Regions from separate parts of the Christensenella sp. genome, predicted to be linked through region 1. Evidence: riboswitches for the same ligand, from Rfam matches in the RefSeq annotation. Region 1 holds a riboswitch; the other holds the start of a gene.
What was found. Region 1 has a riboswitch for cobalamin ahead of VB081_RS08385 (ribonucleoside triphosphate reductase). Riboswitches for the same ligand answer to the same signal wherever they lie in the genome.
Positions count from the first base shown of each region.

Region 2: linked by a shared signal. The riboswitch ahead of VB081_RS13095 (GLUG motif-containing protein) and the one ahead of VB081_RS08385 (ribonucleoside triphosphate reductase) in region 1 are both predicted to bind cobalamin.

Region 1 is NZ_JAYFPU010000206.1:721-16,648, reverse strand. Features, by position in the region: gene VB081_RS08435 (iron-containing alcohol dehydrogenase) at 1-202, shown strand, start outside; gene VB081_RS08430 (ABC transporter ATP-binding protein) at 226-1,173, shown strand; gene VB081_RS08425 (ABC transporter permease) at 1,173-1,877, shown strand; gene VB081_RS08420 (GldG family protein) at 1,891-3,297, shown strand; gene VB081_RS08415 (DUF4340 domain-containing protein) at 3,325-4,617, shown strand; gene VB081_RS08410 (sugar ABC transporter substrate-binding protein) at 4,679-5,887, shown strand; gene VB081_RS08405 (sugar ABC transporter ATP-binding protein) at 5,995-7,491, shown strand; gene VB081_RS08400 (ABC transporter permease) at 7,484-8,461, shown strand; gene VB081_RS08395 (ABC transporter permease) at 8,478-9,455, shown strand; gene VB081_RS08390 (anaerobic ribonucleoside-triphosphate reductase activating protein) at 9,512-10,177, opposite strand; gene VB081_RS08385 (ribonucleoside triphosphate reductase) at 10,174-12,273, opposite strand; cobalamin riboswitch at 12,392-12,578, opposite strand; gene VB081_RS08380 (Arc family DNA-binding protein) at 12,694-12,852, opposite strand; gene VB081_RS08375 (hypothetical protein) at 13,011-13,223, shown strand; gene VB081_RS08370 (4Fe-4S binding protein) at 13,423-14,190, opposite strand; gene VB081_RS08365 (TetR/AcrR family transcriptional regulator) at 14,195-14,893, opposite strand; partial or broken gene VB081_RS08360 (ABC transporter permease) at 15,054-15,928, shown strand, end outside.
Region 2 is NZ_JAYFPU010000326.1:7,554-23,481, reverse strand. Features, by position in the region: gene VB081_RS13100 (cobalamin-dependent protein) at 331-783, shown strand; cobalamin riboswitch at 850-1,072, shown strand; gene VB081_RS13095 (GLUG motif-containing protein) at 1,226-5,311, shown strand; gene VB081_RS13090 (prenyltransferase/squalene oxidase repeat-containing protein) at 5,324-7,096, shown strand; gene VB081_RS13085 (DUF4430 domain-containing protein) at 7,101-7,811, shown strand; gene VB081_RS13080 (energy-coupling factor transporter transmembrane component T family protein) at 7,815-8,678, shown strand; gene VB081_RS13075 (ABC transporter ATP-binding protein) at 8,660-10,264, shown strand; gene VB081_RS13070 (ECF transporter S component) at 10,257-10,943, shown strand; gene VB081_RS13065 (hypothetical protein) at 11,095-12,429, shown strand; gene VB081_RS13060 (EAL domain-containing protein) at 12,771-15,584, shown strand; gene VB081_RS13055 (hypothetical protein) at 15,744-15,928, shown strand, end outside.

The sequences.
Region 1 (15,928 bases):
TTGCGCGGGTATCGCGGCGATCGAGGCATGGTTTAAGAAAATCGGCGCACCGGTGACGCTCAGCGAAGCGGGGATCACCGATCCGGACGCGATCGACAAAATGACGCCGGACGCGCTTGCGACGGCACGGGCATGGGGCGAGGAAGAGGAATACGGCTATAACGAGGCCGTGATCCGCGAGATGTTTGAGCTCTGTCTGTAAAGGAAGCTGCTGCGGGAGACAATATGATTGAAATCAGCAACCTGACAAGAAAATACGGCGAAAAGACAGCGGTAGAGAATGTCAGCTTCAAAATCAATAAGGGTGAGATCGTCGGCCTGCTCGGGCCGAACGGCGCAGGTAAGACCACGATCATGAAAATGATCGCGGGTTACCTGATGCCCACAAACGGAACGATATTGGTAGATGGCATCGACGTGGTGGAAAATCCGCGCGAAGCCGCTGCCAAGATCGGTTTTTTGCCCGAGCTTCCGCCGCTTTATCTGGAAATGGAAGTTGCTGAATACTTGAAATTTATGGCAGAGATCAAAGGGATCGCAAAGGAAGAACGCGCATCCCGTATTGAAGAAGTGATGGACATCGCGCAGGTCGCACACGTAAAAGAACGTGTGATCGCGCATCTTTCCAAAGGATACCGCCAGCGCGTAGGCCTTGCCGGGGCGCTGATGGGTATGCCGGAAATACTGATTTTGGACGAGCCGACGGTAGGGCTCGACCCGCGGCAGATCGCCGATTTCAGAAAGCTGATGATCGAGCTTGGCAAAAACCATACGATCATATTCAGCACGCATATCCTGTCGGAGATCGACATGGTATGCGAAAAGGTAGTGATTTTAAACGAAGGACGCGTTGTGGCCGTCGACCAGATGGAAAAGCTGGAGCAGGGCAAAAACGGATTCCTGCTGCTGGTGGATGCAGAACAAGCCGAAGCGAAACGGGTGCTTGCGGGCGTGATGGACGAATCGTGCTTTGCGCCGGCAGAGGGCGCTGGACAGGGAAGCTGGTTCCACATCTCAGAGCAGGACAGCCCTGCGCTCCGCAAACGTATTTTCTTCGCGCTGGCGCAGGAAAATATGGCGATCCTTGAAATGAAAAATATGCAATTGACACTCGAGCAGGTGTTCCTCAACCTGACTGCGGTGGATGCACGTAAGGGAAAGGAGGCGCAGTGATGAAGTATCTGTACAAGAAAGAGATGGCAGTCTATTTCACAACGCCTTTTGGTTACATCTTCCTCGGCGTGTTCCTCATCCTGTCGGGCATCATGTTCACGATCTACAACCTCCTCGGGGGCAACGGGGATATGGCGGGCACATTCGACCTGCTGAAAAATTTTGCTTTTATTATCTTTCCGGTGCTCACAATGAAGCTGTTCGCGGAAGAACGGCAGGCGGGTACGGAAATGGTGCTGGTAACGTCCAAGCTCAAGATGACGGATATCGTGCTGGGCAAATTCTTTGCCGCGCTGACGCTGTTTGGCATCGCGCTGTTGGCGACGCTGGTCTATGTGGGCATTATCGCGGCATACGGCGACCCAAATTTTGGGGCGCTTGCGGCCTCGTATCTGGGCTTTTTCCTGCTCGGTATGGCGATGAGCTCGGTATGCCTGTTCATCTCCTCGATGGTAGAAAACCAGATCACGGCGGCGATCGCTTCTTTCGGGCTTTTGTTTTTCATGGTTTTGCTGGCCTCGTTCACGAAGTCGATGACGATCCCCGTGCTGACGCCTATGCTTTCCGCGATCGCGATCACAGTGCAATACGACCAGTTCACACTCGGTATATTGAGTTTGGGGCCGATCTGCTATTACATCGGGCTGACGATCGTTTTCGTGCTGCTGACCATCAAGAGCATGGAAAAACGCCGGTTTAACTGAGGGGGAGGCAGAGATGAAGAAAGAACAATCAGTTATTGCGGCAAAAAAGAAGAAATTTATGGTCACCTCCATCATATGGATTGTGGTGGTGGCGCTGATCGTCGTATTCGGCGTACAGCTTGCATACCGCGTGCCGTGGACATACGATATGACAGGACAGAAGCTGTTTGTGTTAAGCGAAGAAACAAAAAACGTTACGGACGGCCTTACGGACACGGTAAAGATCGGAGCGGTTTATTCGGACAGCAATCAGGATGCCATGGTAAGCGCGCTCTTGAAAGAGTACGAGAAGATTTCTCCCAACATTCAAGTAGAATTTCTGGATGTGGATAAAAACCCCGGCATGCTTGCAGGCTATGAGCTTGGAGATGTGAAGGCCGTACCCAACGGCACGATCATCGTCAACGGCAACGGACGGTATAAGGTGATCGCCCCGACAGAGCTGTTTGCGTCGGGCGAAACGGGCAACCAGTTTTACGGCGAGAGCGAGATCACGGGCGCGATCCGCTATGTGACAGCGGAAACGCTACCAAAGATATACTTTTTACAAGGGCATGACGAGCTGAAAACAGGCACGGACACCGCAAAAGCGGTAGCCCTGCTGGAGCGGGACGCGTACGCAGTAGATACGCTTTCGCTGCTGGAAAAAGGAAGCGTGCCCGAGGATGCTTCGATGGTGATCGCGGTTTCCCCCGCGGAAGACTTATCTGACGAAGAAGCAGCGGCGTTGCGCACATACCTTGAAGCGGGCGGAAAGTTCCTGCTGAGCGTGGATCCGACACTCAGCACCAATACGGACAAGCTGAAAAACTTCGGCGAGATCACGCGTTCGTACGGCATTGATATTGCAAACAACTTTGTGTTCGAGGAGGATCAGTCGTACTACCTGACGACGAGCAACATGTACCTGATCCCGCGGTATGGCGAACACGCCATCACAGAGCAAATGATAAACGACCAGAAATATGTGGTGCTGCCGCTTGTACGTGGACTGACGGAAGTTGAGCATGCGGACGACGTCAAGCTGACGCCGCTGCTGCAATCGTCGCCCTCCTCGTGGATGCGCACGGATGTATCCATTGCGGAAAACGGCATGACAGAAAAAGACGTACAGGGGCCCATCAACTTAGCGTACGCGGTGGAACAAAACGGGCCGCGTATGGTGGTCATCGGGGATTCCAATTTTATGACAGACGGAAACCTTGAAATGCAGGGAAACAGTAACCTGTTCATTAATAGTGTTGACTGGTTAAATGGCGGACGCGACTCCGCGATGATCGCCGGAAAGGTTATCAACTCCAATAGCATGGTGGTGCGCGGCGCGGATTTTGTAAAGCTGATGATCATCTGCTGTGTGGTGATGCCGCTCGTGATGTTCGTAGGCGCGATATTCGTATGGCGCATGAAGAAGAACAAATAGCGAAGCGACGGCCGGGGAGGACGGGGAATGCTGAAAAAGCATAAAAAGTTAATCATACTGGTCATCGTGCTTGCTGCTTTGATCGCCGTATATGCGGTGGTCAGCAATTCGAACGATCCTGCATTATCCGGCAAGCTGTTTTCCCTAGACGGGCAGCAGGCAGAGCATATTGAAATCACGAACGGGTATGGAACATATACATTCGATCTCGTCGACGGAAAATGGATCGTTTCGGAAAACGGGCAGCAGTACCGCACGAACGATGAAAAAATGAAGCTGATGCTGGACGCGCTCAATCATTTCACGATTTCGCGCGTGCTCGATCAGGAGATCGGCCTTTATGGGTTCGAGCAGCCAACGGCAAACGTAACGGTAAGGACAAGCGGGGGCGCGGAATACAGCTTTTTGGTAGGGAGGCCTACAATAAGCAGTAGCAGCGCTTACGTCAAGGATCAGGACAGCAATGTCGTGGCGCTCACGCCTTCGGCGAATGTGGCGCAGTTCGACGGGAGCCTCACAGCCTACAGGGATAAAAATGTGTTCACGGTGGACGGCGCAAATTTGCGGCAGGTCGCCTACTATAAGGATGGAGAGCTAAGCGTGAGTCTCATATCAGACGGGACGAGCTGGTATCTCAATTATCCGTACGAAGCACCGGCGAGGAGCATCGTGACCAACGAGATCCTTGAAATGCTCAGGGGGTGGACGATTGCGGGATTCCCGGATATGGCACAGGTCACAGAAAGCGACATGGGCCTAAGCGACGCAAAGGACGCACTGATCTTGGTGGACGCAAGCGGAAACCAGCAGACGTTGGAATTTGGGAACAAATCCGGCGCCGCGACCTTTGTCCGTACGGGCAGCGAGGACGACGTCGCAATGCTGTATACGGCAGATATCGATTTTTCGCAGCTTAACGCACAAAGCCTGTTGTTTATATCGCCGCTCAAGGCGAATATAGACGATATCAGTTCGATCGAAATGAATATCGGCGGAAAACAATATCTCTTTGCGGTAAACAGTGCCATGCAGACCGCGTCGGTAAATGGCAGAATGATCGATTATGAGGATTTCGTAGGCATCTACTATAAATATGTATTGCTTCTTGCGGATGGCAGGGACGATGCGGGGGCAAAGGATATGCAGGCGGTGGCGAACATGAAGACCACGCTTACAAACGGACAGGAACTGACACTGGCACTTCTGCCGCGTGACGACAGCACCTATTTTATGGGGCTTTCTGACGGCAGTGCGGTCTATTATATGGATAAGGGACGGCTTAATGCTCTGATGGAAAGAGTTGCGGCGGTCGCCGGCTGATCACCCGATAAATACCGCATAACACGGTATTAATATAAATAAAAAAGGAGGAATAAAGAAAATGAAAAAGAGTACAAAATTGGTTGCTATCGTTATCGCGATTATGCTCGTAGCAGTAGCCCTGATCGCTTGCACGGCTCCGCCGGCAGCATCTGAGTCCGCGGCTCCGGCAGCGTCTGAATCTGCGGCAGCTCCGGCAGCGTCCGAAGGCGCCGAGGAATCTGCAGAGGGTGGTGCTGCAAAGACAGACGTTGTAATCGGTAAGGTGCCGATCACGTTAAAGCATGACGTTCACGGTAACGATGCAAAATGGGCAAAGATCTATGCAGATGAAAAGTATGGCGCTACATACGAAGTCATCGATCCGGACAGCGACCTCAACAAAGAGATTGCTGCGGTTGAGACATTCATCAGCAAAGGCGTTGACGGCATCATCCTGCATCCGGTAACGGAAGACGGCGTTGATGAGATCATCAACGAAGTACGCGATGCTGACATCAACATCATGACATACAATGTTGCGGCAAAGGGCAAGAAGGTTCCGTTCCTTGCGATCGACGAGGCGGAAGTTGCTTCCCAGATGGGCGCTGATATGGCGAAACAGTGGATCGAGCTGTATCCTGACAAAGAAGTTCAGGTAGGTCTTGTAAGCTGGACAGACATCGCGTTCTGCTTTGACAACCGCAGCGGCCCGTTCCTGGCTGGCGTAAAGACAGTTGTTGACTATCTGCCGACAGATGACAGAGGCTTTAAGAACACAGCTGGCGAAACGCTCACAGGCGCTACTTACTGGGAGCATGCAGGCGGAGACCTTGAGAAAGCAACGAAGGTAACTTCTGACGCGATCACAAAGTACCCGGATGTAAATGTCGTTTATGGCGACAACGTTTCCAACGGTCTTGGCGCTTTGGCGGCATATGAAGCTGCTGGCCGCGGCAAAGCTGTAGACGGCGTTCCGCAGACAGAGATCATCGCTTCGACAGACGCTTCCGACGGCGAGCTCAACAAGATCGCTGATCCGACGTCTTCGCTCAAGTATTGCCTCGGCATGCAGCCGCAGACATTTGCTTATGCGCAGGTCGACATGATCATGAAGCTGATCAACGGCGAAATGGACAACGACGTATATGTAGAAGAAAAAGTACCGGATACGTACTTCAACTACTACAAAGATTCTGTGAAATCTATGCAGGATTGGTACAACACACAGTATATGCCTGAAAAGGAACTGGATCTGGTTGGTACGTTTGGAGACAACAAAGTAGCGTAAGTTACGCGAAACCAAAGAATGAAACAGATTGCGGGCAGGGGTTTCCCCTGCCTGCAAAAAGTTAAACATTTACCGCCTGGCGGTAAACATCAGAAATGGAGGTTCAAATGCCTGAGCATATTTTGGAAATAAAAAACATTTCAAAACATTTCACCGGTGTCAAGGCGCTTGACGACGTTAGTTTTAACATTGTAAAAGGTTCATGCCATTGTCTGGTTGGTGAAAATGGTGCGGGGAAGTCTACGTTGATCAAAATATTGACGGGCGCGCATCCCAAAACCTCCGGCACGATTCTATATAATGGAAAAGAGTTCAGCCCCACAAGCACAAAGGATGCAATGAAAAGCGGCATCGGATGCCTGTTCCAGGAGCTTAACGTCGTTGAGAAGCTACGGGTGGAAGAAAATATCTGTCTCGGCCTTGAGGAGACAAAATTCGGTATCATCAAAAAAAGTTCCAACCAAAAGGTTTTTGACGTACTGCGCAGGATCGACGCATCAATCGAGCCCAAGCAGTATATCGAGGAGTTGAGCGTTGCGAAACGCCAGGTCGTTGAGATGGCAAAAGCGCTTGCGATGGATTCGGACGTTATCATCATGGACGAGCCGACCGCGGCTTTGACAGAAGAAGAGGTCAACCGCCTGTTTGAGATCATAGCCGATCTGAAAAAACAGGGGATTACGATTATATACATTTCGCACCGTCTGGAAGAGATCATGGAGCTTGCAGACTATATCACGGTACTGCGCGACGGCAAGCACATCGAAACAAAGCCGCGCAGCGAGGTTGCAGACCGCAGCGATCTGATCCAGCTGATGATCGGCAAGGTCATCATGGAGGATTATGTTCCCAATGCTGTGGATAAAAGCAAAAAAGCGATCGAAGTAAACGGGATTACGACGGACAAGCTGAAAAACATCAACTTTGATCTTTATAAAGGCGAGATATTGGGCTTTTACGGCCTAATCGGCGCGGGCAAGACAGAAATCGCGCGGGCGCTTTACGGAGCGGATCCGTATATTGGTGAAGTGCTTGTGGACGGCGAAAAAGCGGATTTGAAAACGCCGGGCAAGGCGCTTGCAAAGGGGATCGCCCTTGTGCCGGAGGAGCGCCGGACGCAGGGAATCGCAACCGCGCTTTCCATTGCATCCAATACGCCGATGATGAACTATCACACGGTTTCCAAAAACGGCATGCTCAACAAGGCAAAGCAGGCTGAGGTCGCCAGAAAGTACATCGACTCCATCGGCATTGCCTGCCGTAACGAAAACCAGTCCGTTGCTTATCTTTCCGGCGGTAACCAGCAGAAGGTCGTTTTGGCAAAGTGCTTGAACGCAGACCCGAAGGTGCTGTTGCTCGACGAGCCGACAAGGGGCGTTGACGTAGGTGCAAAGCAGGAGATATACCATATCATCCGCCAGATGGTAAAAGACGGCTGCTCGGCTATCGTTTTTTCCAGCGAACTGCCGGAGATACTCGGCCTGTGTGACCGCATTGTGCTGCTGTTTGACGGTGAGGTAAAAGCCATCATGAACAACGACGAAACACTCAAAACACAAGAAATCATGCATATCGTTACGGGAGGAGGTACGGATCATGAATAAAGAGAAAACGCTGACGCAGAAAAAAGGCCTGAAAATGACCTCTGACGGCGTACAAAACCTTACGATCTTCCTGATCTTTGTGGTAGCGTGTATTATTGGTTTTATATTACAGCCCGATCTGTTCTTCGGCTATACAAATATATTGAACATTTTTGTGAACTCGTCCAGCATCATTATGGTTGGTGCGGCGGTCACGCTGGTGCTTATTTCAGGAAACCTTGACCTGTCGGTTGGCGGTGTGGGCGCAATGGGCGCCGTGCTGTTCGGCCTAATGACCATTGCAGGCGTGCCTGTGCTGGTCGCGGCGGTGCTTGCGGTATTGATCGGCGGGGGCTTCGGATTTTTAAGTGGATATTCCATTGCGAAGTTCAAGCTGCCGTCATTCATCATCTCCCTTGCGTTCAGCTACATCTGCCGTGGCGTGGCGCTTATTGGCGCAGGCGGCGCAGTGGTGTTCAACCTGCCGCAGGATATCGGCATCATCGGTCAGACGATCGGCGGCGTTCCGATGCCTATGGTATATGCGCTCATCGCTGTCGTCATCTTTATGATCATCCAGGGCAAAACAACGTTCGGAAGCAAGGTATATGCGGTCGGTTCTAACATCACGAATGCAAAGCTTTCGGGCATTAACGACAAAAAAGTCATTTCAAGAGTATTTATGGGTTCGGGAATGATGGCGGCGTTTGCCGGCGTAGTGCTGACTTCGCGTCTTGCTGCTGCCGACAGCGGTATCTTCCCCAGTCTGGAATCCGACTGTATCATCGTGGCGGTTTTGGGCGGTACGGACATCAACGGCGGACGTGGCACGGTGCTGGGTATGCTGATCGGTGCATTGTTTATCGCTGTGCTGGGAAATATTATGAACATGCAGGGCATGACGGAATATATCCAGAACGTGGTGCGCGGCGTGGTACTGATCCTTGCGATTTTGATGAACAATATCATTCGCAACCGGATCAAGGTTTGAGGAGGGAGGAAGAACAATGAGTAAATTAGGAAGATCTTCAAAACAAAATATTGTCCTTTTGATCATTTTGATCGCATTATGCGTGTTCTTTTTCTCGCAGAATGATAAATTTATCAGCATGCGCAATATGATGAACATGGTTCGCCAAAGCCTGCCTAACCTGTTGCTTGCCTGCTCGATGATGTTCGTCATCGCAAGCGGAGCGATCGACTTGTCAATCGGCGGTATCATGGGGCTTTCGGCGATGTTCTACGGCTACCTGTGCATCTGGGGCGTGAATCCGTGGCTCGCGATCCCGATCATTATGGTGTTTGGCGCAGGCATCGGCGTGCTTAATACGGTCATCATGGAAAAGCTGAAAATACCGGCGATCATGGCGACGCTTGCCACGTGGATCATCACGGCGGGTATGGCGCTCGTGGTGTGTAACGCGATCCCGATCAGTGACGAGCTCGTAAAGCCGATCACGGCGTGGAACTCGATGAAATTCTTTGACGGTATCCCGCTGGCGCTGTTCATTGTGGTCGCTGTGATCCTATTGTTTATTTTCCTTGAGAAGAAAACGCTTCTTGGGAAGTATGCGATCGCGATCGGCGGCAACGACAGTGCTGCATATTACGCAGGTATCAACGTATTTAAGATGCGTATGATCTTCTTCATCCTGAGCGGCGCGATCGCTGCGTTCTCTGGTATGTGGCAGGTAGGGCGCCTCGGCTCTGCCGACCCGACCATCGGCGTAGGCATGGAGTTTTCCGTCATTGCAGCCGTTATACTGGGCGGCGTCAACATCAAGGGCGGCGAGGGCACGATCCTCGGAGTCGTGATCGGTACGCTGATCCTGATGATCCTCACCAACGGGATGCAGATGATGGGCATCGATTCCTTCTTCCAGCAGATCGTAACAGGTATCGTGCTGTATGTGGCGGTTCTTGTAAACAGTCTTGGTGGTAGCAAAAAGAAAATCAGCAAGAAAATGGTTGCGGCAAAAGAGTAACCACCTGAATAAGTAAAAAGAACCCCCCTGGTCGATGACCAGGGGGGTTCTTTTGTTTAACATCTGGAAAAGATGTTTGGTTGACTTTTTGATAATTCTTTGGCGAAGGAGTCGATCTCGTTTGGCGTATAGATACGCAGCTTCTCGATGCCAACAGGCCGGTAAAGCTGCAGCGCATAAGCGGGAAGCGTATCGACCTCATCCGCCATCGTTTGCAGGTCGGCGGGCTTAAGCTGCGGGATCACCGTTGTGCGCAGCTCCCACTCGATGTTCGACTCAAACAATATATCGAGCGTTTCAAGTACGGGAGCGCTGTCGCCCTGTCCGCGACAGATTTCAGCATAACGCGCAAAGGGCGCCTTGTAGTCCATCGCGACATAATCAACGAGCTTACGGTCGAGCAGCGTGCGCACCACAGGGGGAGAGCTGCCGTTGGTATCTAGCTTCACGTCGTATCCAAGCTCTTTGAGACCTTCCGCAAAAGGTACGATATCCTTTTGCAGCGTAGGCTCGCCGCCTGAAAGCACGATACCGTCAAGCAGTCCTGCGCGCTTTTTTAAGAATGCCATGACCTCGTCATTGTCCATGAAATCCGTCGTCGTGAGCAGCCCGCGGTTGTGGCAAAAGCCGCAATCGTAATTGCACCCTGCCGTAAAGACAACTGCCGCCAGCCGGTGGGGAAAATCGATGGTTGCCGTTTTCAGTAGCCCGGCAATGTTCACAGACTCTTTTCCTTGACCGTGTATTTGATGCGCTCGTCGTATTCCATCTTTTTGCCCTTGTGGAAGTTCTGCACCGGACGCAGGTAACCGACCACGCGGCTCCATACCTCCGTATCGCTGCCGCATTCAGGGCAGGAAAACTGCTCGCCGTCAAGATATCCGTGCTCCTGGCAAATAGAGAAGGTGGGCGTTAAGGAAATATACGGCAGCTTGTAATTTGTAAAGATTTTACGGATCAGTTTTTTGGCGACCTCTACGTCGGAAATGCGCTCGCCCATGTAAAGGTGCAAAACCGTACCGCCCGTATAAAGACTTTGCAACTCGTCCTGCAAGTCCATCGTCTCAAAGATATCGTCCGTAAAACCGACGGGCAGCTGCGTGGAGTTCGTATAATAAGGAACCTTTTCGTCTCCTGCGCAAATGATTTCAGGATATTTCTTTTTATCAAGCTCCGCTAAGCGGTAGCTCGTACCCTCTGCGGGTGTTGCCTCAAGGTTGTAGAAATGGCCTGTTTCCTCCTGTATCTGCGTCATCAGGTCGCGCAGATAATTCATGATGGATACGGCAAATTCCTGTCCTTTTTCCGTGGTCAGGTCTGTGCCGTCGCCAAAGAAATTCAAAAGCGCTTCGTTCATACCCAGTACGCCGATCGTATTGAAGTGGTTGAACCAATACTGGTCGGTGCGCATTTTGATGTTACGCAGGTAATGTGCAGAGAACGGATAAAGCCTTTTGTCTGTCTGGTCTTCGATGATCTTACGCTTGATCTCGAGGCTGTTTTTCGCCGTCATCACAAGCTGCCAAAGTCTGGCCTTAAATTCTCCCTCGGATTTGGCGAGATAGCCGATGCGCGGCAAATTGATGGTCACAACGCCGATCGAGCCTGTCATGGGGTTGGAACCGAACAGGCCGCCGCCGCGCTTCCTAAGCTCCTTTGTATCGAGTCGCAGACGGCAGCACATGGAAAGCGCATCCTCCGGGCTTAAGTCAGAATTGATATAGTTTGAAAAATAAGGGATGCCGTATTTGCAGGTGATCTCCATAAATTTGTTGACCACCGGGCTGTCCCAGTCAAATTCGTTCGTTACGTTGATGGTGGGGATAGGGAAGGTGAAAACGCGTCCCTTGGAATCGCCCTCCAGCATGACCTCGCAGAAGCATTCGTTGAACAAATCCATTTCCTTCTGGAAGTCTCCGTATGTTTCCCTGCGCACCTTGCCGCCCGTGATCACAGCCTCGTCCTTTAAGGTGCGCGGCACGACGATATCGAACGTCAGGTTGGAAAACGGGCATTGGAAGCCCACGCGCGTAGGCACGTTGATGTTAAAAATGAACTCCTGCAGCGCCTGTTTGACTTCTTTTTTGGTCATATTGTCGTAACGGATGAACGGCGCGCAATAGGTGTCGATGGAAGACCACGCCTGTGCGCCTGCTGTCTCGCCCTGCGTGGTGAATGTGGAATTCACGACTTGCCCAAGGAAGGAACGCAGGTGGTTCGCGGGGGAAGATTCTACCTTGCCCGGAACGCCGCCGAACCCGTCCATCAAAAGCTGCTTCAAATCCCAGCCCGCGCAATAGGGGCCGAAAAAGCCAAGGTCGTGGATGTGGAAATCGCCGCCTGTATGCGCCTCGCGCACCTCCTGCGGATAGATTTCGTGCAGCCAGTATTGCTTGGTGAACGTTTCGCGCACATAGTTGTTCATGCCGTTGATGGATTTTTGCGTGTTGGCGTTTTCCTTGATCTGCCAGTCTTTGTCGTCCAGGTAATCGGAGAACATATCGATCGTCGCGCCGATAAGGGCGTTTGATTCCCTTGCGGCACGGCGTTTTTCGCGGTAGAGGATGTAGGCCTTGGCCGTCTTTGCGTGTCCGCCCTCAATGAGGACTTTTTCCACAAGATCCTGTATCTGCTCAACGTCGGCAGTGTCAGATTTTAATTGCAGGTTCGCAAGATCGACAACGTCGTCGCTGATTTTTTGCGCGGTATCAAAATCGTCGCCGCCTACTGCGGTAACGGCCTTGAAGATTGCCCATGTAATTTTTTCTTTTTGGAAAGCCTGTGTGCTTCCGTCTCTTTTTTTGAGTTGTGTGATCATGATTCTTTCTCCTTGTGTATGATGAGTGCGGATGTATGATGAGTGCGGATAAAGCGTAAGAATAAAAAAACGCCCGGACAAAGAGCGCTTGACTCCTTTGCCATACTCCGTGGCAGTATTTGAGTAACCGTTGCAGGCTGGTCTTCTGGCTCGAGCATGATAACGCCGCACACGCCTTCCCAAAGTGTTACCCCCAGTGGCACTTTGCGTGCAGCTACGCTCTTACAGCGGCGGGACCGCGCGGGAATTGCACCCGTCTTCCCAATTGTGATCCCATGAGGATCACCTGCAAGACACAATATACTGTGTAGTTAAATTTAATTAACCCATAGATATTGTATTGCTAATAAAAAGAAAAGTCAATAACTATTTCATAAAAAGAAAACATTAAAAAACGCCGCAAGCGGCGTTTTATGTGGATCAGTCATTGATTTTGCCGTGCTTTGCCTCAAATTCCGCGACGTGCTCTTTAATTAGTTGGACGATCTCCATATTGGCGGAACGCCCATCGTAGCTCGCAACATAATGAAGCTTGTCGAGCAATTCGCGTGACAATCTTAGGGTATAAGTTGATCCCATAGTTTTGGATGTCATTTGCACAAGGTGTTTTCCGCTCATTTCTATATCCGGTTTCCTTATGAATTCACTTTATATCTATTGTAACTGTATTTATCATTCGAATGTGAAGAATGAATGCAAATATCATTTATTATGAATTCAAAGGGAGGTTACATTTGATGAAAATCCTATTATTTACAGACGATGAAATAGAAATCGAGCATTATAATACAATGAAGGTACTGGTTCCGCCGGAGTGCGCCCTTTTGGAGGCGGATCACGCCGTGGTCATTGTCGCCAACGAAGCGAGCTGGTTTGTGGAAGCTGTGGGCGAGGCGGCAGAGCTTGCGGGTAAGCCCTACGATGTGCTGCAAATAAAAAAACGCCGCTAGGGGCGTACCAGATTGAACGAAGACCGCGCCTGCCATGCTTCCTATCGACGGAGCTTACCGCAGTCTTGGATGGCTCACCGTCTTCTTGTTACCGCCAGTCGTCACGGCTGTTCGCAACTCGCTCGGGTTTTGCTTCGCAAAAACTCGCTCCTGCAAACACCGACGTGACTCCGCCGGATTCGGCACGCTATAACGCCCTCTATAGGAAGCTCTCGCACTGGCGGTCGAGCTTCGTCAGGTTGTCCTCTAACTTTTTGACCGCGATGCGGTATACAGGACTCGTGACCTTGCGCACGCCGACCGGGCAAACCTTGATGCAGGCAAAGCAGCGGATACATTTTTTTGTGTCCGTTTTTTTGAGTTCTGTCGGATCGATCGCTCCTGCCGGACAGATCTTTGCACATACGCCGCAGCTTGTGCACGAGTTATCTCCCCTGGGCGCGAAGGGCACGCTGCCATACGGGCGGTAGGGATGGTTGCCCGGCAGTACAGGGCCTCTGACGTCGCCACCGGCAGAAAGCTTGTCCTTGCATGCCTGTGCAAAGCGCTCCGCCTCCAAAAGATCGTCCGCATTCGGCCTGCCTGTTGCGATCTTCTCAGAAAACGTGTGCTGCGCAATGCCTGTAAATGCCGCCGCCGTAACAAAATCCTGCTTGGCGCATAAATCTGAAAGCTCTAACAGCGCGTCGTCGAATGCGCGGTTACCATACACCGCGACAAGGATGGCGCGCGTACCGTCGCCGTGCAGGCGTTTAAGCAGCCCGTTATCGATCTGCACCACCCTGCCGTAATATACAGGCACGCCGATCACAACGAGGTCGTCTTTTGAAAAAGTATGCTCGCGCAGACGGGTCTCGCGATCAGAAAGGTCGAGGCTGGCGTATGTTTCCCCAAGCGCCCCGGCAATTTTTTGCACATATTGTTTTGTTCCGCCCGTAGGGCTGAAATAGATGGCTGTGATATCCATAAAATCATTCTCCTTTTGGGGTCTCGCGACGCGGCGGATGGCAATGCCTGTGCATCTCGCGCATGTTTTTGCGGTTGTGCTCCCAGTCGCGCCAGATCGCGTCAAGGTCTACGTGCTCCGCTTTTCGCAGCGCGGGTTTCACGTCGAGCAAAACTTCCATTTCTGCGCGCGCCGCCTCATCGAACTGGAATTTGCCGCCCGACATGACCCATGCAAACGCCGTGCTCATCAGCGACTGGTGCATGAGGGAAAGCAGCATTTTAGGGTCGGACGAATTACGCATTTCGCCTGCTTCCTGCGCTTTTTCAATAATATCCTGTTGTAATTTTAGCGAAGCGTCCCGGCGTTCGTCGATGCGGAACGTACCAACGTCGCGGTTCAAGTTTTTAATGAAAAGCTGGCGTGCGATCTCTGTGCCGGAGTGGTTAAGATGCTCAAAGAACGGTTTATAAGAAAACCATAATTGTTCTACGAAATTTTCGGCGTTGAGTATCTGCATAAAGTATTCGGTGTTGATGTCGTAATTCATCTCGTGGAAGTCGTCTAAAAGATCGTCCTTGGACTTGAAATAATAATAGAAGGTATGTTTATTGACCCCGCTTGCTTCGCAGATTTCGTTGATGGTGACATCCTCAAAACCCCGCTCCCGAAACAGGTTCAGCCCGATCTGTTTGATTCTTGCTTTGGTATTTCTTTCAGCCATGACGATACTTCCTTCTATAGCACTTTACTACTGAACTTATCATAATTATGCAACCGTGTCAATGTTTTTTAAAAACATATTGACATTATTATGCAACCGCGGTATCATAGGTAAATTGAAAAGTTTTTATTTTAATAAAGAGAGAGGAAAGAGGGAACTTATGAGGCGCATATTGAAATATTTGAAGCCTTATGCCGCGCTCATAGTGGCGGCGGTCATATTGCTCTTCGGGCAGGCGTACTGTGACCTATCGCTTCCTAATTATATGTCGAAGATCGTAGATACCGGCATACAACAGGGCGGAATCGAAAGCGCGGCGCCAAAAGCGGTGAGCGAGGGGACAATGAATACCCTGCAGGCGTTCATGGAGGACGGCCAAAAGGAACTGGTACAGGCAAATTATACGCTTGTGACAAAAGACAGCGCGGATTATAATACCTATTTAAAGGAATATCCGGCGCTCGAAAATGAAAACATCTATGTGGAAAACAAGGTGGACGAAGCGACGCAGCTGAAGCTTGGCGGAGCCTTTTCGCGTCCATTTGCATCGATCAGTGCGATCGACCAGGTCATAGAAGCGGAAAAGAGTGGCTCGGACACCATTGCGCTCGACAAGCAGCAAAACGAGGATGGAACGGAAAAAACTGCGGCGATCCCGCCTGCGGTGATGCAGTTCATGGCGTTTTATGCGCAGCAGCCGGAGGGAACGGGCTTTTTTGACGCGCTCAACGCCTATCCGGATGCACAGCCGGTATACCAGGCGTTAGACAGCCTGCTCGATGAGAAGCTTGGCAATATGGACGCAAGCATGCTCGCGCAGATGGCGATCCCGGCGGTGAAAAGCGAATACGCGGCGCTCGGCCTCGATACCATGAAGCTCCAGCAGGATTACATTTGGAGCAATGGCGCGATGATGCTTTTACTGGCGCTCGGCTCTGCGGCGTGTACCGTTGTCGTCGGGCTGCTGGCGGCAAAAACCGGATCGGGCGTTGCGCGCGACCTGCGCGAAAAGACGTTCACCAAGGTGGAGAATTT
Region 2 (15,928 bases), on a different contig from region 1:
GAATTGCTTTTAGAATTCATATTTAAAGATGACTTTCTTTGTTAAGTAATTGTAAAAAATCCCGATGAATTTTTTTCTAGCTTGTCTTTGGTAATTTTTATGATTGGAGATCATTATGCGAAAAAAGACCTTTTTTCTTCTGGTTTTCTGTATTATGCTTTGTTTTCTTTTTGCATGTACGGACACAGATCGTTTGGAAGAAGGATATAAAGCAGGTGTAAAAGTACAAAGATCCTGAAATATTTACCATAACATACCCTGCGGCATTGGTAGAATACATATAAAAGAGGCTGCGGAGACAAAAGCAGCGGGGAGCGGAGGAATATTGAGATGGCGTTGATTCAGGAAATATCCGAATTTTTACAAAAAGGAAGGGCAAAGGATGTAAAGGCGCTGGTCGAGCAGGCGCTTGACGCGGTTGTGGGAACAGTGCAGGGCGACTTGCATGACATTGGGAAAAATCTTGTAGTCATGATGCTTAAAGGCGCGGGGTTCGATATTTATGATGTGGGCGTGGATGTCGATCCGGCGGCCTTCATCGATAAGGCGGAGGAAGTAAATGCTGATGTGATCTGTATGTCTGCGCTGCTGACGACAACGATGCCCAAGATGCAGTTGTGTATCGATCAGTTAAAGGAACGGAACCTACGGGATAAATATATTGTCATGGTGGGTGGCGCACCGGTAAACGAAAGCTTTGCACGCCAGATTGGTGCTGATTATTACACAGCAGATGCAGCAACCGCGGCGGTGGTTGCGAAAGCGGCAGTCATTGGGAAATAATGAAAATTACAAAAAAGAGAAAATTTTACCTGTATAAGTAAAAGTGGATATGGTATGATGTAAATAATTAAATAAGACATTTTTGTGGCTCTGCGGCGTACTTGGTCCGCAGAGATGAACAAGGGAATCGGGTGTAAATCCCGAACGGAATCCGCCGCTGTAAGCGCTGAGGCCGGTGTTCGTTGATGAAAATCAGTCACTGGGAAACTGGGAAGGCAGAACATAGTACGTAAAATCGTAAGATTTTGTATGCGTAAGTCAGAAGACCTACAAAAAGAGAAAATGGGATGATGACCACAGGAATCACTGTGGAAATTTTCTTATACGCAGGAATACGGCTGTGGTGAATTGGATTCGCCACAGTTTTTTATTTGTCTAAAATTTAAAAATTGGCCGACCGCGTTGCGCGCGGTGGGGCTGAAAGCAAAGAAGGAGAAGAAGAATGAACAGTAAAAAGAGAATTTTGGCGGTATTATTGGCGTTCGTGATGATATTCAGCATTGCGGGAACGTCCATGGCGGCGGATATGCCTGCCGCGTCTGAAACATCTGCAGCAGACGCGCCGCAGGGGACGAAAAAACCGGAAGATACCGCATCGCCGGAATCGTCGGGAAGTCCGGAGGCGCAGGTATCGCCTACTCCACCGGCGACGCAGTCCGTACAGCCGGAGGCCTCGGCATCTGCTTCTCCGTCGGCCAATGTGGCGGTCATAGCGGTGGAGGATGACGCGGGTACAAGCACACTGTCACTCGCAACGGAGGGCGAGGATACGCTGATCGCTTCGGCGGACGACCTGCTGACGGTAATGAATGATGCTTCTTATTGGGATAAAAATCTGAAAGTGTCAGTACCCATTGATATGAACGGCCTTGCGGCGCAGCCGATTGGCAACAGCTCGACGCCCTTTTCGGGTACATTCGATGGAAACGGACAGACGATCAGCAATTTAGAGATTGCATTTGACTTAAATTACGCGGGTCTGTTTGGATATAATAGCGGCACTCTCAAGAATATAACGCTTGCAAACAGCAGCATTTCCGGAGATCAGTACGTCGGCGGTATGATCGGCTATAACGCAGGGACGGTACAGGGCTGCGCTGTGAAAAACACCACGGTATCCTCCGCATCTACCCAGACGATGGGATATGTCGGCGGCTTTGCAGGATACAGCAAGGGTAATGTTTCGCAATGCTTCGTAGCTAAGGGAAGCGCCTCGCAGAGCGTCGCCGGCAAAGGAAAAGGGGTTGGAGGCTTTGTTGGCTATTGTTATGCTCCCGGGAAAATCAGCGAATGTTATACGACGACAGAGGTCACCTCGCAGAGCGAACAGGTCGGCGGCTTTGTTGGATTTGGATATAGCGGAACGATGGAAAACTGTTTTTCGGCGGGAAGCGTTACGGGCGCAAAATATGTCGGCGGCTTTGTCGGTTCTGAGGACAGCGCAAAATACACGGCATGCTATACGCTCACGCCTGTTGTTTCTACAGGTGCGAATAACGCTTTTGGCAAATTCTTCGGCGATGGCTTTTTTATGAGCAGTTATGTTTCGAAGTCGTTTTATCTGTCCACGGTCTCCATTAGTGGAAACGGGACGGAGAAAGGTCAGGGAGCCTATTTTCTGGCAAAAACTGAGGATGAATTAAAAGCGCTTGCCGCTACATTGGGGTCTGTGTGGACGGCTGATGCGGATCACAACAACGGATATCCATATCTTATCAATGTACAGGCGCCCGCAAACAGCGGCGGATCTTCAGAGCCGACAGAGCTTGCGCAGCCGTCCGGTCTTACATGGACGGAAGCACTTGCATCGTGGAACACGGTACCCGGCGCACATTCGTACACGGTAGTACTTTATAAAAATACAGATACTCTGGTCGGCACGTACACAAACATCACGGATACATCCAAGGATTTCAAGACGATCATCACAGAAACGGGAGAGTATTCCTTCACGGTACAGGCGATGTCGGGCAGCGACAGCTATGTTGACGGACAAGCTTCCACAAGGAGCACGGCCTACCAGTTTGTGAAAAAGGACGATCAGGGCTTTATTCTGATCTCTACGCCGGATGAACTGCTTGCGCTTTCTGATACGTCAGCAGACCTGACGAAAAATTATAAGCTGGCAAACGATATTGATATGACAGCTCAGGTGGGCAAGGTGATCGGAAAATACAATAACGGCATGGCAGGTGAAAAAGCATTCACAGGTATTTTCGACGGCAACGGGCATACCGTAAAGAATCTTTCCATCGCGGGAGAGGCACTGTTTGGTTACGTGGGCACAGACAGCGTGATACGCAAGCTGACGCTTGAGAATGCGACGATAGAGGATGCGATCAGCAGCAGTATGCACTATCCGGCGGCACTTGTATCCAACAACAAAGGCACAATAGAAAAGTGCTTTTCAAACGGATCGACAGTCGTATCCAAGTATAACAACCGTGTTGGCGGTCTGGTCGGCAATAATGAAGGAACGGTCATGCAATCGGGTGTTTCGGGCGGCAGCGTGACATACCAGAGCACGGGTACGATGGCAGGCGGTCTGATCGGCAGAAATACGGGAACCGTGAGCGAAAGCTTTGCCTCCGCAAGTGTTTCCGGCTATAAGTGGGCTGGCGGCTTTGTCGGCGGCGTGGAAGACGGAACGATCACTGACTGTTATACGACGGGGTCGGTCACAGGCAACAACGAACTGGGCGGTTTCGCGGGCATGCTGTCAGACCCTGCGGTGCTTACGAACGTTTACGCCGCTGTTGATGTGAATGCTTCCGCGGGTACGGGTGGTGTACTTGTGGGCGGGAAGGGATTCTCGTTTGCAACGGTCGGCTCCATAGTAAACGGATACTACAATTCCGGCAAATTGAAGCCGGGTACGGAGGTCGTGACGGTTGCGGCAACAGGTAAAACAACATCGGAAATGAAAGGAACGGCTTTTGCTTCCGCGCTGGGCAACGCGTGGAAAGTTGACGCGGGTACGGGCGATAAGATCGTCAATAACGGCTATCCTTATCTGGCGAATGCAGCGCCTGCGGCGGATGCCCCTGTAGCGGAGTCGATCAGTGTACAAATATTGGTTGCTGCGTGGGATGCTACAAAATATCAGTTTGTAAAATCGGAGGAACCCTTTACTGTCAAAGCCGAAGGAGAAAACATTACGGCAGAGCAGGTCATGCGGGCGGCGCAGACAGCAGGACAGATGACGTATACGGCGGAGCAAAGCTCCACAGGTACATTTATCAAAACGATCAATGGTAAAACGCTGGAAGCGCCGGATGGCTGGATGTTTACCATCAACGATAAACAGTCCCCGGTCGGTGTGTCTGCCGCGCAGATCAAAGCAGGGGACAAGATCCTCTGGTACGAGGGCACGCCAGCCAACGGGTACAAAGCGCCTACATGGGCGGATATGACTGCGCCCGTTCCGGTGCAGTACGAAAATATCGGCACCACAGATCAACTGGTTGCACTCATGAACAGCGCAAATCCGGCGGCAGACTGGGCAAAGAATTATAAGCTGACGGCAAATATCGACCTTGCGGGTGTTACCGCTTCGCCGATCGGTAGTGAAACGGTTCCGTTCAGCGGTGTATTTGAAGGCGACGGGTATCGTATAAAAAATTTGAAGATCGAAAAGAGCGTGGGCAGCCAGAATATCGGCCTGTTCGGCGTGATTGAAGGCGCATCTATCCTGAACCTGACGGTAGAAAACGCATGTGTACAGGGAGGAAGCAGGATCGGCGTGTTGGTCGGTGTTGCGCGCGTGAACATCGCAAACGGTACAGCAAACCTGATCGGGAACTGTCATGTATCCGGTACGCTCAACGCGACCGGAATATCTGTGATCAAGCAGACGGACGCAGGCGGCCTTGTGGGGATCAATGACGGAGGAAGCAAAGACGGGAAATCGGCGTTCAGCGCGATTGATGGTTGTTCGTCCGGCGTAGAAGTAACGGCAAGCACAGGCGGCGCGGACAATACGGAATCCGGACACGTGGGCGGCTTTGTCGGATGGAACAAGGGGAACATCTCGCAGTGCGAAGCAACGGGCAACGTGTTCGGCGGCAACTCTACAGGCGGCTTTGTGGGCAGCAACTTTGGATATGCCAACATTTATAAGAGCCATGCGACAGGCAACATCGTCGGCGGATATACCACGGGCGGTTTTGCGGGCAGCATTGGCATGGGAACGTCGGCGGAGCGCTGTTATGCAACGGGCAACGTCGTGGCGATAGAGGACGGCTACGGTTACTATTTCGGCGGCTTTGTAGGTTCGGCGTCGGGTACGCTAAAGGAGTGCGTGAGCACAGGCACGCTTACGCCGGGATGGAGCTACAACGGTGGTTTCGCGGGCACGTTCGACGGTACGGTCTGGTCGTATCATGATAAGCTTTTGACACTGAAGGATTGCTACGGCAACAGCGAAACGAGTCTTGGAACAAAGGTCAAAGGGCTGGGAAACTATATCGGCGGCACGCACGAAGCAACGGACGCCGCTGCTGCAAAAACAGCGCTCACCAAGGAGTAGGCTGCTGCAAAATTGCAGGAAATGCTGGCGGCACAGGCAAAGGAAGAAGCAGATAAGACGGCGCTTAGGCAGGAAGCGGCAAAGTATGAAAGCCGCGTGACGATCCCCAATACGGTGGAAGAAGACACGGATATTACCTCGCTTGTGGCGAAACTGAAATCAGGCGTAACGCCGGACGGGGACATTGAGGTGCTGTACCGCGAGGCGGGGGAAAACAACTATGTGACCAGTGCAGCACAGCCGCTCGGCAGGTATAAACTGGCGCGCAAAAACACCTCGTTTGGCACAGTGGAGGAACAGGTCGTGCTGCTCTTTACGCAGGGCGGCGAAACGGTCGCGCAGCCCGTTGCTGTGGAGCTACAGGGTGCAAGAAGCAACGCGCCTACAAATGATGTGATGCGTACGATCGCAGGGGGATATACGAATGTGCCCCATGAGGATGCGGCGTCTGTCTGGGCGGCGTTTGATATGGGCGTATATGCGGGCGCGGATAAGGTGTTTGCTTCGGAGGCCGCAAAAGCAAGTTTCATCAAGGAATCGATCGCGCACGTCCGCGCAAACAATGCGACGGATCATGAGCGTCTTGTAATGATGATGACGGCGCTGGGCATGAACGCGCAGCAGTATGTGGATATTCTCGCGAAATTACCTGAGACACGGCTTGACACAGTGAACGCACAGGCTTTTGCATTGTTGGCGTACGATGCGGGCAACTATACGCTGCCTTCCGGCACGGTCAATACGCGTGAGAAGGCAATCGAATATTTGCTTGCCAATAAAAACGCGGACGGCGGCTGGTCTTACATGCCGGGCGAATCTGAAGCAAGCATGACGGCGATCGTCATATCGGCGCTCGCGCCTTATAGGGTACAGGCGAAAGTATCCGGCGCGATCACAGGAGCCCTCGATTATTTATCACAGACGCAGTCGGAAAACGGCGGCTATGTCTACTATGGTTCGGAAAACAGCAACGACGCGGCAATGGTCGTGATTGCGTTGACCTCGCTCGGCATCGACGCGAATACGGATGGCAGGTTTGTGAAGAACGGCAACAGTGTGTACCAGAACCTGATGGGCTTTGTGACGCAGGATAACCGCTTCGGGTATACGGACAATGTTTCTGCAGATGCGCTCGCGACAGAGCAGGGATTTCGCGCTCTGATCGCGTACAGCAGGCTGAGCGCTGCGGGGTACAACGTTTACAGTGTTCCCGGCACACTTCAGGAATGGATGAAACCCGTTGCGGATACGGATAAGAACACTGGAATCACCATTGATACGGAGACGACAACAGTTCCGCAGGGAACAACGGTAAAAGCCGAAAAGATCGAATCCGGATCGGGCTTCCAGCTCACGCAAACGATGCTTGGAAAAGACGTGAAGAAATTCGTACTGTTTGAAATCAGCTTGTCGGACATCGACGGCAATATGATACAACCCAACGGCAAAGTGCGTATCGGGATCCCGATCCCGGACGGATTTGACAAAACAAGGCTTGTCGTATACCGCATCAACGCGAATGGAACGCGCGTGGAATATACAGTAACAGTAGAAGGAAATATGGCTTGCTTCGAAACGGATCATTTCAGCCTGTACGCGTTGGCGGAAAAAGCAGAAAGCAGCACGACAGGCACAACGGTGAATGCAGGAGCGACCTCTAAGACGACAGCGCCCAAGACGGGAGATGCGCGAGATATGAACGGCTATGTCATCCTGCTGGTTGTGTCGGCCTTTGTTGCGGCAGGAACATTCATCGTTAGCCGTAGGCGGCGCAAAGAGAGGTAATATCATGAAAAAAATATGGAGTATATTGCTGGCAGGCCTGTTATGTATCGGCCTGCTGGCAGGCTGTGCGCCGGCTGAGCAGCCGGAAACCGGCAGCGTGACGGATGTGGCAGTCACAGAGTCGGTGCAGCCGACGGTAACAGCAAGTACGTCTGTAAGCCCTTCGTCCGAGGTGACAGCGCCGCCATCTGCAGGAGGAAGCGCGCAGGAAACGGGAGAACCGCCTGCGGCAAGCGCATCTGTATCTGCAAAAGGGAAAACGGCTGAATCGCCTGTCACGCAAGGTGGGACAGGCGATCATGCGGAAAACGGCGCTACCAGTGCGCCTGCGCCCGCAAAAACACCGGAAACGCCGCCGCCCAAGACGATCACGTGCACGATCTCTATTGATTGTGCCACAGCTCTAAGCGGAAACCCTGATCTTGTCAATGCGGTTTCATCGGGAGGAACGATTTTGGGCGGTAAAAAGGTAACGCTCGATCCGGGTGCGACGGTATACGACGCGCTCAAGGCGACGGGGATCACGTTCAGCGGCAAAAGTTATATCTCGTCCATCAATTCTCTTAGCGAAGGAGACTGCGGCTCGCAGAGCGGATGGATGTACAGCGTCAACGGCGACTATCCCGGTATTGGATGCAACAAATATACGCTTTCAGACGGTGACAGCATCAAATGGCGCTATACCTGTGATATGGGAGCGGACATTGGAGCGTAGCAGATGCGGCATATTTTTACGATCTATCATCCGGGTGTGATCTTTTTGTATCTGGCGGCGGCGCTTGTATGCACGATGCTGAGTATGCAGCCGGTCTATCTTTTGATTTCATTTGCGGCAGGAAGTATTTACGCGGTCTATTTGAGAGGGGCGCGTAAATACTTTTCTTCGCTTAAATTTCTGCTGATCATGTTCGCGATTGTCGCCATAGTAAATCCGCTTTTTAATCATCGCGGGCTTACCGTGCTTTTTTATTTGTTTGATGAACCGGTCACGCTGGAAGCGTTTGTTTACGGGCTGTGTGCGGGGCTTATGTTGCTCAATGTGTTTGTCTGGTTTTCGTGCTATGCCGTACTGATGACAAACGACAAATTCCTGTATCTGTTCGGCAAAGCGCTTCCCACGACGGCGTTGATGGTGTCCATGACCCTAAAACTCATTCCGCAGACGACATATAAGGCGCGGTGCGTGATGGACGCACAGGAGGGCATGAATATGCGGCAGGACAAAAAGGGACAGCGTTTCAAAAATGGTGTGCGCACCGCTACAGTGCTGATGGGATGGAGCATGGAGGACAGCATAGAGACGGCAGATTCCATGCGCGCGCGCGGATATGGCGCAAAGAATCGGACAACGTTTTCTGTTTTTAGAATGGGCAGGCATGATGTTGTCTCGCTTACGGTACTCGTCATACTTGCCGCGCTGAGTATCTGTCTTATTGTCGCGTTCGGCGGCGCATTTGTGTATTACCCCTATTTGAAGGGGCTTGAAGCGAACATATGGGTCTATATCCCGTATGGTATCCTGCTTTTTTATCCGTTGATCCTGGAGGGGAAGGAGCGGCTTGCATGGAAAAGATCAAAGTAGACGGGCTTTTGTTTCGCTATCCGAAAGAAAAGGAATATGCCCTGAAAGATATTACGTTTTCAGTGGAAAAAGGTTCTTTTGTATTGGTGTGCGGACGTTCAGGCTGCGGCAAAACGACGCTTTTGCGTTGTCTGAAAAAGGAGATCGCACCATATGGAGAGAAAACAGGACGTATTTTAGTTGACGGAAGAACGACGGACGATATGCTGCCCGCAGAGTCGGCTGCAATGATCGGTTTTGTGATGCAAAATCCGGAAAACCAGATCGTGACGGACACGGTGTGGCACGAGCTTGCGTTCGGGCTGGAAAACATGGGGATAGCGACTGGCGTGATCCGCAGGCGCGTCGCGGAAACGGCGCACTTTTTTGGCATTGAGGCATGGTTTGAAAAGAGCGTAAACGAGCTTTCGGGCGGACAAAAGCAGATACTCAATCTGGCGGCGGTCATGGCGATGCAGCCGGATGTGATCATATTAGACGAGCCGACCGCGCAGCTTGACCCGATCGCGGCAAAGGAATTTTTGCAGACACTAAAGCGCGTGAATGAGGAGCTCGGGAAGACGGTCATCCTGTCCGAACACAGACTGGAGGACATACTTTCTATAGCGGATCACGTACTTTATTTATGCGAAGCGGAGAAAAAGTTTTTCGGAGCGCCACAGGAGTTTGCAGCATGGTGTATGAGCGAGAGGGAAGAAACGTTCGTTCCTGCGCTCCCCGCGGCAGCGCGCCTTGCCGCCGCGCTAGAAGCGACGGCAAACCTTCCGCTCAGCGTAAAAGAGGGGCGGGCATTTTTGGATATACATCAAAAAAAGCTGCATCACAGTGCTGCACAAGAGAGAAAAAAACCATTAAAACAAACGGCGGTCAGTGCAAGGGATATCTGGTTTCGCTATGACAGGAAAAATGACTTTGTATTGAAGGGACTCAGCATCAATATCAGGCAGGGAGAAACACATTGTATTTTGGGGGGTAACGGAAGCGGCAAAAGCACAATGCTGGGCGTGCTTTCCGGCTTGTTGAAACCCGCAAGGGGAAAGGTGCGCTGTGCGGACGGCACAAGGATGTCTCTGCTTATGCAAAACCCTAAAACGATGTTTGTGTATGACACGCTGTATGCCGATCTTATGGAAAACGCGAAGGCGTTTGGATACACAAAACAGGATATGGAAGATATGACACAGACATTCGGTTTGTCCCGTTTTTTAGACAAGCATCCATACGACCTGAGCGGCGGGGAATTGCAGAAGGCGGCAATCGCAAAGCTATTGCTTTTGCAGCCAAACGTATTTTTCTTAGACGAACCGACGAAGGGGATAGACGCATTTGCAAAGGAAGAACTGGCGCATAGCTTAAGGCACATGGCGGCGGAGGGCGTTGCCGTTGTGATCGTGACGCATGATCTGGAATTTGCCGCGGCGTATGCGGACAGGTGTTCCATGTTGTTTGGCGGGGATGTGGTGTGTACTGACGAAGGCAAGGCGTTTTTTGGGGGAAACAATTTTTATACGACGGCAATTAACCGTATGACACGCGGGATATTGCCGGACTGCGTCACGACTAAGGATGTGCTTTGGTATGTATAAGGTGCTCAAATGGATAGAACCCGTTTCTTTGATCACGGTACCGGTCGTACTGCTGCTATGTGCGCTGTTTGAGGCAGAAAATGCTGCGCTACTCAGTATTGTTGTTGCAATTTGCGCGCTGCTGCCGTTCTTTTTGCGGTATGAGCTGAAAAAGCCACGACCGCGGGATATGATGCCCATCGCGGTACTGGCGGCAGTCGCTGTCGTGGGACGGATCGTTTTTGCGCCGTTTCCGAATTTTACACCTGTTTCCGCAGTCGTGATCGTTACGGCGGTGTGCTTTGGTCGGCAGAGCGGCTTTTTGACCGGCGCTCTCGCCGCACTTGCGTCTAATCTGTTTTTTGGACAGGGGGCATGGACGCCGTGGCAAATGTACGCGTGGGGCATGGTCGGCTTTTTTGCGGGGCTGCTCAATGAGAAGGGGTTCTTTAAAAAAGATAGCTTGATTTATATTTATGGCGCGGTATCGGCATTTTTGTTTGGCTTTATCATGGATTCATGGTATGTCGTCGGTTTTGTCTCGCCGATCACGTGGCAGGGCGCGCTGGCGGCTTATCTTGCGGGCATTCCCTTCAACCTGTCGCATTGTGTCTCTACGGTGGTGTTTTTGGTGCTAATCCTTGTGCCGTGGGGCAAAAAGCTTAGACGGATCAAAATAAAATTTGGGCTGCAGAAATAAAATCGATATGATACAGACGATCAAGGAATACAATAAAAATGATTGGGAGCACCACTTTGTGTTTATATGCTGATTAGACTTTTATGAGGAGGGGATTCCCATCGAAAAAGTAAAAACGTTTTTTCGGACGATCACAGGATCATCGGCAGCGTTGCTGAACAGTTCGCTGATCGCTATTCCCTATTTGTTGTTCCTCAAGCTGATCGACGGAACAAATTTAGAAACGATTCTTCCTTTGGTGATATTCTATACACTCCGTATGACGGGCGTGTTTTTGTTGCGTAGTATCAAAACGGGCGCGGGCAGTTATTCCGCATTGATGTTCTCGTTCATACTGGGTTTCATTGGCGCGCTGTTTGGTGTAATGGGTACGCTTTATTTTCCGCTCTTTATGGTTTCGGCGATCTTTCTTGGCCTGAGCACCGCATTTGTCAAACCGATTTTTACGACGATCAATTTTCATAGGCATGATGAAAAGAAGGAGGTAGGCACTGCCGAAAAAAAGAAAAAGAATCTTTTTCCGCTGGCATTTGTGGTCGTATTCCTTCTTGCACTGATGGCACTGCCGGGCACGATACAGACCTTTGCCGTGATGCTTTTGTATGTTGCACTTTTTGCGATGGCGCTGTACTCCACATCCCGCGACCCGGAATACAAATTCCGTTTGATCCATTTAAAAGATACGACCGTATCTTTTAAGGGCGCGGCTATCTTTATCGTTTTTTTTGCATTACTGGCAGTGCTGCGTATTGCACGCCGGACGCTTGACGCACAGCAGCTTGACGCAGTCACTTTTTGGTTTTCTGTAGCGTTCCTGATCGCTATGCTGGTCGTCTTCCTGTGCAGAAAACGCAGGAAGCTCCCGTTGTGGCTCAATATGGTGTCGCTTACAAACGGAATGTGCGGCAACTTCCTCTTTATATTTGGATCGTTCTATATCGGTGCGCTTTATGGGATCAATGCTGCGACCGCTTATGTATATATTCCCTTTGTATTGGGGATGGGGGCGGCTATGGCCTTTTCCTCTAAGGTACAGCAATTGTTCAAAAAAACGTCGCCTTTTGTGGTGCAGATGACCGGGGTGTGCATAAGCCTGATCCTGCTGATGACACCGCTGTTTTTTCCTGTCAGCATATTTCTGGTCAGCTTCTTCTTCAGCGGGACGAGCTCGTGGCTTGACAGGAAGTATTATGATACGCAGAGTATCCCTTATGACAGGCGACTGATCAGTAAGTTTACATTGCAGGACATCGGCAGTATTTCTTACCAGTTTATTGTCGCGGTGATGGTTCTGATCATCTTTCAATATTACCAGATGCCGACGGCTACGTTTTTCACACTGACTGAAAACGTGACACACTCCGCGGCGCTTGTTTCGGCAATGCACGTCGCTAAATTCTGGGGTTGCCTCATTCTGGCAGTGCTCTTTGGAGGCTCGTTGCTAAGCTTTCGGAAAAGCCACAGAGAAAAGCAGGTGGATCGATAGAAAAGCAGTAAATTTTTACTGCATCGACTTTTGTTTTAAAATTCTGATACCTATCGGAAAAATGTGCTTTGAGGCTGTATGAAAGCAAAAAATCGAGTTGTCATTCCTATCAATATATGGTATACAAATTAATAAAGGAATTAATGTTATACGATGGTCTGCAAATGAAATGGTATCGTGTTTTTTGTGGTTCGGGCGAACGGTCGATGGGGAGAGTACTTAGTGTGAAATGTCCTGCTTCAAAAAATATGCGTTTGCATAAAATAATCAGTGTAGTCTTGTGTATCTGCCTGCTGCTTTTTGCTGTGCCGTGCGTAGGGAACGCGTCGGAAGGAAATATAGTGCGGGTGGGTGTTTTTGCGCTTGACGGATTTTATGGCAAAGATGCAAACGGGCAGAACGTGGGATATGGCTTTGATTATCTAGACGAATTATCGAAATATTCCGGACTGACATTTGAATATGTGTACGGTACATGGGACGAATGCCTAAAACGGCTGGAAGCGGGCGAGATCGACCTGCTTGATTATGCGTTGAAAACGCCAGAGAGGGAAGCAAAGTTTGCTTTTGCATCCTATCCGACGGGCACGAGCTTTGGGCGTATGTATGCGTTAAGCGACAACGAAGCACTGACTTATAATGATTATGCCGCATTTAACGGAATCAAAGTGGGATTCATGGCGGCGAATGGAAGAAATGATGAATTTCGCAAGTATGAGCAGGAACATGGCTTTGCTGTAACGGAGGTCTTATATCCGGATATCGAGTCTTTGCAGGATGCACTGCACGCGGGAGAAGTGGATGCGATCGTTGTCAATAACCAGCGCAATGCGCAGGAAGAAAAACCGGTCGCGCAATTTGCGCCTGCGTCTTTTTATATGATGACGGCAAAGACCAACACGCAGTTGATTGGGAAAATAGACGAGGCGCTTGAGCAAATAAAGATCGATAAACCCAGTTTTGACGACGCGCTCTATCAGGAACATTTCGGTGGAAATACGGGACAACTCTTGCTGACGGCCAGGGAGATCGAGTATATCAAAACGGCTCCGCCTATCCGCTTTGTATGTGATGAAGCGTGGGCGCCGTTTGAAAGCATTGATGCTGACGGAAAACCGCAAGGCATCAATGTGGATGTGTTGGGACTGATTGCGGAAAAAACAGGTCTCGCCTTTGATTTTGTAGGTGGTTATGCCTATGATAAAGCGATCGACATGGTAGGCGATGGCGAAGTGGATATGCTGCTTAGTTATGACAATAATCCGGACGAGGCGCGCAACCGAAACATTTCGCTTTCCGATACGTTTTTAAAATCCCCGATCGTGATCGTGGGTGCAACAACGGCCATTGCGCCTGACGATGTTTTTGCGCTGCCGTCCATCTATGTGCCGCATCAGGAATATGCGCAATCCTATTATCCGGACAACAAAATTGTCTACTACGACAATGTGGAGGACTGCTATCAGGCGATCGAAGCGGGTGCGGCAGATTTTACGATGGAAAACCTGTATGCGGCAACAGATGCGATACACAAACGGTATGCGTCACTTATGATTTCGACTGTTACAACGCTTTCAGACGAATTTTCCTTCGCGTTGCGCAAGGATACCGATCCGATCTTGATCGGCATTTTGAACAAAAGCATCCCGTCGATTTCGGAAACACAGTTCAATTCGCTGCTTCTGGAAAACACCTCTGCGCAGCAGCAGACTTCGCCGCTTATCCTGTTTATCGAACAGTACAGTACGCAGATCATGGTGATCATGCTGTTTATCATCGGTGTGATGATCGCGAGCATCATTTATATCGTCCTTAGCCAGAAGGAAAACAAACGCCGTTTGTGGGAAATGGCGTATATCGACCCGCTTACAGGACTTGGAAATCTCAATAAATTTAAGAAAGACGCACAGGAGCTTCTGGAGCAAAATAAAAGCGCCACCTACAATATGGTGAAACTTGACGTTCGCGGGTTCAACCTGATCAACGAGCTTTACGGGTTCGAAGAAGGAAACCGTGTATTGCGCGGGGTGGCGGAAGCGGTAGGTCTTTTTGTCAATCCGGAAACAGATACTTACGCGCACCTCAATGACGACGAGTTCGCTCTGTTAAAGGCGTACGACGGGCCGGATGAGGCACGGCGCAATACGGACGACGACCTCCAGACATTTAAGAAGAATGTCAGCAGACTGACAGGACACAACTTGCGCTTTTCCGTAGGGCGTTATATGATTGGGCCGGAACAAACGGATATTGAGGATATTTTTGAGAAGGTGAATTATGCGCACAATCTGGCGCGTAAAAATCCTGACGGCAGGGAACAGGTCAACTATGATGAAAAACTGAAGGCGAAAGCGATCCGTACGCAGGAGATCGAATCCACGATGGAAGAAGCGATGCAGCGGGGAGAATTCCGTGTTTATCTGCAACCCAAATACCGACTAAACGATGAAAAACTGGTAGGGGCAGAAGCGCTTGCGCGCTGGCGGAAGCCTGATGGGACGGTAGTCGATCCGATAGAGTTCATTCCTGTATTTGAACAGAACGGCTTTGTTGTAAAGCTCGATCTGTATATGTTCACGCAGGTGTGTGCGATCCTTAAGGGATGGATGGAAAAAGGGGAAAAATTGATTCCTATATCTGTGAATTTTTCGCGGCTGCATCTGTCGAATCCGGAGTTTGTGGAGGACTTGTCCCGCATTGCGAACGAGTATGGCGTGCCTAAAAAGTATTTGGAGATCGAGCTTACGGAGACAGCGATCGTAGGGAATGAGTCTGTATTGAAAAAAGTACTTGTCGCCCTGCATAAAGAAGGGTTCACGCTGTCTATGGACGACTTTGGCTCCGGATATTCGTCGCTTGGCCTGCTAAAAGACCTTGTTGTGGACGTGATCAAGATAGACCGTGCTTTTTTTGCAGACAGCAATGATAAAGAGCGCGCTAACACTGTGATACGAAATATCATAAAGATGGCGAACGAGCTTGGGATACGTACCGTAGCGGAAGGCGTTGAGACTGTGGATCATGTTGATTTCCTGCGCGACGCGGGGTGTGACAGCGTGCAGGGATATTATTTTGCAAAGCCCATGCCCGCGGAGGATTTTTTCTCGCATAACGGGGAAGAAGGACAGGAAAAAAACCAAGAAAAAAATCAATAACAGAAAAACCGCATAAGAACGGCCTTTCGTTTGAAGGGGCGTTTTTGTTTTGAAAAATTGGAGAAAAATGATATTGAAATCCGGCAGGCTTTGTGATAGATTATTAAAACAGCGGTGAAATCAAAAGCGCTTATATGTAAGAAAGTACGGTGGGAAATCATGGTTCAGTTTTCGTTGTTCGGGTTGGCAGATGCAAAACGTTTGACTGGTGAATATATGCCGGTACGCAATGACGCGCAGGGCGATGTTGCGGGGCGTATTGACATGCATCCGATCCATTGGGTGTGGGATGAACCTTTGAGGAGATATACAGAAATGAGCTTTGAACCGATCAGTTACAGGGA